DNA from 2 places in the Amycolatopsis sp. H20-H5 genome. Region 1 is predicted to be linked to the other one. Evidence: riboswitches for the same ligand, from Rfam matches in the RefSeq annotation. Region 1 holds a riboswitch; the other holds the start of a gene.
The links. A riboswitch is a leader RNA that binds a small molecule or an ion and turns the genes downstream of it on or off. The one in region 1 is predicted to bind S-adenosylmethionine.
Positions count from the first base shown of each region.

Region 1 (3,023 bases):
TCGCCGCGAGGTTCCAGATGGCATGCACGACCGCGGCGACGAGCACGAGAGACAAAGCTGTGGCGTTCACAAGCACCCCGGTTCGCACCGTACCCGTTCCCCCGGGCCGAGGCCGCGGCGAGCCGTGGCGGGGCGACTGTTAGTCTGGCCGTTCGTTGCCGTGTGGCATTCCGCCATGGAGGAAACCCAGCGTCGTCGCTTTGACGGCAGGGGCCACCGAAACGCGGCACGAACCACCTAGCAGGACCGAGATACAGGGAGTGCCTTCATGGCCAACATCAAGTCCCAGATGAAGCGCATCATCACCAACGAGAAGGCGCGTCAGCGCAACCAGGCTATCCGGTCCTCGGTGAAGACCGCGGTCCGCAAGTTCCGCGAGGCGGCCGACGCCGGCGACAAGGCCAAGGCCGTGGAGCTGCAGAAGGACGCCGCCCAGAAGCTGGACAAGGCCGTGACCAAGGGCGTCATCCACGCCAACCAGGCCGCGAACAAGAAGTCCGCGATCGCGAAGCGCATCAACTCGCTCTGATCGAACTGTTCTTCCGGAACCCTCGGTGACCACGGTCACCGGGGGTTCTGTGTTTCCGGGTCAGCCGTTGTCGCCCTTCGCGGCGACGACTTCCAGCACGGCGCGCTCCAGCGCGTAGGACGGGTCCGCCGCCGCGCCCTTGACCTCGGCGTTGAGCCGGGCCACCACCCGCATCGCGGTGGCGAGGCCGTCGGGGCCCCAGCCGCGCGACTGGCCCTGTGCCTTGCGCACCTTCCACGGCGGCATGCCGAGCTCGCCCGCCATCTGGTTGGGATTGCCGCGACCCGCCGCGGAGACCCTGGCGATGGTGCGCACCGCGTCGGCGAGCGCGTCGGCGACCAGCACGTGCGGGACGCCGAGCTGCGTCGCCCAGCGCAGCGACTCCAGCGCGGCCGCGCGATCCCCGCCCACCGCCTTCTCCGCGACGGCGAAGCCGGTCACGTCCGCGCGGCCCGTGTGGTAGCGGCGCACCGCGTCCTCGTCGACCGTGCCCCCGGCGTCAGCGACGAGCTGGGTGGCCGCCGAGGACAGTTCCCGCAGGTCAGAGCCCACCGCGTCGAGCAGCGCGACGACCCCGGCTGCGTCGATCCTGCCGCCCGCGCGGCGGACCTCGTTCCGGATGAAGGACTCCCGCTCGGCGGGTTTGGTGAGCTTGGGGACCTCGGTGATCTCGGCACCGGCCTTGCGCAGGGCGGCGGGCAGCGTCTTGCCCGCCTTGCTACGGCCACCCCCGGTGTGCACGACGACCAGCACGATGCCGTCGGCGGGCTGGGCGACGTAGGACAGCACCGCGTCGGCGAGCTCCTGGGAGATGTCCTGGGCGGACTCGATGACGATCACCCGGCCCTCGCTGAACAGCGACGGGCTGACCAGCTCGATGAGCGCGGGTAGTGTGAGTTCGGACACCCGCACCCTGGTCAGCTCGGCCGTGGCGTCGATCGCCCTGGACACGTTCAGGGTGTCCCGGACGGCACGCTCGATGAGCAGCTCTTCCTCACCGAGAACGAGATGCAGCGGCGGCGGGACGGTGGCTGGCGCGGTCACGGTGACGATCCTGCCACTAGCCCGTCCGCGTGCACTCTCCGGTGACGCCGGACGCCCACCGTGGCACCGAATGATCGGTATGTCGTACGGTGTAACCGAGGCAGCGCCCTGGCGCGCGCCGAAAACTGAATACCGCTCATCCAGAGGGGCAGAGGGAACGGCCCGACGAAGCCCCGGCAACCGGCGACAGCCTGTCATTCCGCGAACGCGGGATAGCTGACGATCACGGTGCCAATTCCGGCCCGCTTCGGTGGGGCAGATGAGGAAAGGACCTCGTGATGACTGCAGCCCTCGGCACGAACACCTCCGCCAAGAAGACCCTGGACCTCGGTCCGGCAGTCGAACTGGTGTCGAAGGAAGAGGGTCACCGGCAGCCACTGGCGCCGGAGTTCGTTTCCGCGGAGGACTTCTCCCCGCTCGATGTGGCCTACGACTTCGGCCGCGTGCGGCGCGAGGACATCCAGGCGGGCCCCAACAACATCTGGCGCTACAAGAAGCTCCTCCCGGTGCCGTCCAACGTCGAAGAGATCCCCAACACCGAGCCCGGCGGCACCCGGCTGGTGCTCGCGGACCGGCTGGCCAAGGCACTCGGCGTCAAGCGGGTCTGGGTCAAGGACGACACCGGGAACCCGACCCACTCCTTCAAGGACCGCGTGGTCGCGGTGGCGCTGGCCGCCGCCCGCGAGTTCGGCTTCAAGGTGCTGGCCTGTCCCTCGACCGGCAACCTGGCGAACGCGGTGGCCGCCGCGGCCGCCCGCGCCGGCTGGGAATCGGTCGTGCTGATCCCCAAGTCGCTCGAGCGCGCGAAGATCCTGACCACCGCGGTGTACGACGGCGCGCTGATCGCGGTCGACGGCAACTACGACGACGTCAACCGCCTCGCCACCCAGCTCGCGGCCGAGCACGAGAGCTGGGCGTTCGTGAACGTCAACGTGCGCCCGTACTACTCCGAGGGCTCGAAGACGCTGGCCTTCGAGGTCGCCGAGCAGCTCGGCTGGCGGATCCCGCCGCAGATCGTGGTGCCGATCGCCTCCGGTTCCCAGCTGACGAAGGTGGACAAGGGCTTCCGTGAATTCGGCGAGCTCGGCCTGGTGGAAGCCAGCCCGTACCAGGTGTTCGGCGCGCAGGCCACCGGTTGCTCGCCGGTGTCCACCGCGTTCCGGAACGGGCACGACGTGATCCAGCCGGTCAAGCCGGACACGATCGCCCGCTCGCTCGCGATCGGGAACCCGGCCGACGGCCCGTACGTGCTCGACGTGGTCAACCGCACGGGTGGCGCGATCGAGGACGTCAGCGACGAAGAGGTCGTCGAGGGCATCCGCCTGCTGGCCAGGACCGAGGGCATCTTCACCGAGACCGCCGGTGGGGTCACCGTGGCGACGGCGAAGAAGCTGCTCGCCACCGGCAAGCTCAACCCGGACGAGGAGATCGTCCTGCTGATCACCGGCGA
Region 1 covers NZ_JAYMZS010000029.1:75,917-78,939, forward strand. The annotation lists gene QMK34_RS18480 (DMT family transporter) at 1-70, opposite strand, end outside; gene rpsT (30S ribosomal protein S20) at 269-529, shown strand; gene holA (DNA polymerase III subunit delta) at 590-1,573, opposite strand; SAM riboswitch class I at 1,707-1,839, shown strand; gene thrC (threonine synthase) at 1,852-3,023, shown strand, end outside.

Region 2 (3,023 bases), on a different contig from region 1:
AGCTGACGCTGGGCCCGGACGACGCGGCCGAGGGCGGCCTCGCCTTCAAGATCGTCGACGGCGCCGAAGTCCACCTCAGCCGTACCGGCGTCATGATGGTCAACCAGAAGGAGACCATCGACCCCGAAGAGCAGAAGGTCGACGACCCGGACCTCGAAAAGGGCAAGATCAAGGTCGAGGACCCCGGCACGCCGGGCGAGAAGATGGTCACGTACAAGGTGACCAAGAAGAACGGCCAGGAAGTCGCCCGCGAGCAGACCTCCGAGCAGGTCATCACCGAGGCGAAGCCGAAGATCACCCACGTCGGCACCAAGGCCCCGCCCGAGCCCGCCATCGGCGACAGTTCCTCCTGGGACCGCATCGCGGCCTGCGAGGCCGGCGGCAACTGGGCCATCAACACCGGCAACGGCTACTACGGCGGCCTCCAGTTCAACAAGAGCACCTGGGACGCCTACGGCGGCGACCAGTACGCGAACCTTCCGCACCAGGCCAGCAAGGCCCAGCAGATCGCCGTGGCCGAGAAGGTCCGCGACGCTCGCGGTGGCTACAGCGCCTGGCCCGTCTGCGGCAAGAAGGCCTGACTCAGCTCTCACGTTCTTGATCAGCGCCGCCACCCGGTTCGGTATTCCCGGGTGGCGGCGCTTTCTCTTGTCACGGACTGCCCCTGAAGGCCACCTTCACGGCGTAAAACGCCGTGAAGGTGGCCTTCAGGGGCAGCTCTTGGGGCCCCGGCTCTGCTTGCGCCCCCGGGTTGTCCGGGGGGCCCGGCGGGGTCACGACTAGGCTCGCCGGGTGACTGATCTGCTCGGGCCTGCCGAGATCCGCGGGCTCGCCGCCGAGCTGGACGTGCGTCCGACCAAGAAGCTCGGGCAGAACTTCGTGCACGATCCCAACACCGTGCGCCGCATCGTCGAGCTGGCCGGGGTCGGGGCCGAGGACGTGGTGCTCGAGGTCGGGCCAGGGCTGGGCTCGCTGACGCTGGGCCTGCTGGCCGCCGGGCCGCGGGTCGTCGCCGTCGAGATCGATCGCAAGCTCGCCGAGCGCCTGCCGCGCACGGTCGCCGAGCGTGGCGCCGAGGTCGCGGACAGGCTGACGGTGATCGAGGCGGACGCGATGCGGATCAAGGTCGCCGATCTGCCGCTCGCGCCGACCACCGTGGTCGCCAACCTGCCGTACAACGTCGCCGTGCCGGTGGTGCTGCACCTGCTGGCCGAGTTTCCCTCGCTCGTCCGGGGGCTCGTCATGGTCCAGACCGAGGTCGCCGACCGGATGGCCGCCGGGCCGGGCAGCCGCATCTACGGGATCCCCAGCGTCAAGCTCGCCTGGTACGGGCGTGCGCGCAAGGTGGCCGCGGTGCCGCGCGCGGTGTTCTGGCCGGTGCCCAACGTCGATTCCGCGCTCGTCTCGTTCGAGCGGGCGACTGAAGCTGTGTCCACTGTGGACAGGAAGGTGCTGTTCGCGGTGGTCGACGCGGCGTTCTCGCAGCGCCGGAAGACGCTGCGCGCGGCGCTGGCGACGTGGGCGGGCTCAGCCGAGCGGGCGGGGGAGCTGCTCGTCGCCGCCGGTGTCGACCCCAAGACCCGCGGCGAGCAGCTGGACGTCCACGACTTCGCGCGCATCGCCGCCGCGGCCGCGAACTGACGTCCAGCCGCCTCACCAGCCGCCTCACCAGCGGGGGAACGCGTCCCGGCCGTCTTCTGGACTGCTTTTCTCGCCATCCGGGCGCGCCCAGACGTGTGATCTGCGCCTACGCGCTTGCTTTCACCCAGTGGGATCGGTTTTACTCATAGGACCATCCCGAGCGACTGAGAGACCTGGCTCGCTGAAGTCGCAGCAACCACCCCCCATGGGGAAGGTGCTACAGCCAGGACCGATGGAGGCTTGTCCGAGATGAACAGGGTCACCCACCCGCTCCTGCTGACCAAGCGCCGCGTTGTCGACGAAGGTCGCCGCTCGGTATGTGCGTGTCGACGCTCCACCGCATTCGCCTGAGTCTTCTCTTTTCCTGTTCTCTTGCCGTCCATTGAGGACGGTTCATTCGGTGAGGATCAGCGCGCCCGGCAACGGAGCTGCGCCCTCCCCGCAGGCCTTCTGGGAGCCATCGTGATCACTGTCGAAAACCTGTCCAAGTCCTTTCCCCTCAACGGAAGTCCGGTCGTCGCACTACGCGACGTGAGTGTCGATATCCAGGCCGGCTCACTCTTCGGCGTGGTCGGCCCCGCGGGCTCCGGCAAGTCCACCCTTGCCCGTTGCATCGGCCTGCAGGAGCGCCCCGACCGCGGTGTCGTGCGGCTGGACGGACTCAACACCGGCACCCTCGACGGCCGCCGGCTGCGCGAGATCCGCCGTCAGGTCGGCATCGTCGACTCCAAGATCGACCTGCTGGCCGAGCGGACCGTCGCGGGCAACATCGCGTCGCCGCTGGAGCAGCTCGGCCTCGACGGCCCGCAGCGCCGCACCCGGGTCGCCAACCTGCTCGACCTCGTCGGCCTGACCCCGCGCGCGAGCCAGCGTCCCAGCGAGCTGACCGACGGCCAGCGCCGCCGCGTCGCCGTCGCCAAGGCCCTCGCGGCGAGCCCGTCGGTCCTGCTCGCCGACGACCCGACCGCGGGCATCCACCCGGACGAGGCGGGCTCGGTCCTGACCGTGCTCGACCGCGCCCGCGCCGAGCTCGGCGTCACGATCCTGCTCACCACCCCGGACGCGGGCGTCGTCCGCCGCGTCTGCGACGACGTCGCGGTGCTGGAGAACGGCACCGTGGTCGAGCGCGGCACGGTGCTGGACCTCATCTCCGACCCGTCGAGCCGCACCGCGCAGGCCCTGCTCCCGGCGATCGAGACCACCCGCGCCCAGTCCGCCAAATACGACCGCTCGGTCGACGTCGTCCTCGTCGGCTTCGCGTCCGTCGGCGCTCTCCTGCCGGAGGCCGCAGGCCGCTTCGACGTCGAGCTGTCCACCATCGGCGGCGGCCTGACCCGCATCGGCGACACCCCGGTCGGCCGCTTCCGCCTCGGCGTCCGCGG
Region 2 covers NZ_JAYMZS010000015.1:119,193-122,215, reverse strand. The annotation lists gene QMK34_RS12000 (transglycosylase family protein) at 1-581, shown strand, start outside; gene rsmA (16S rRNA (adenine(1518)-N(6)/adenine(1519)-N(6))-dimethyltransferase RsmA) at 793-1,641, shown strand; SAM riboswitch class I at 1,790-1,880, shown strand; gene QMK34_RS11990 (methionine ABC transporter ATP-binding protein) at 2,104-3,023, shown strand, end outside.
Region 2: it holds a riboswitch for S-adenosylmethionine, as region 1 does, so the genes downstream of both, QMK34_RS11990 (methionine ABC transporter ATP-binding protein) here and thrC (threonine synthase) in region 1, are expected to answer to the same signal.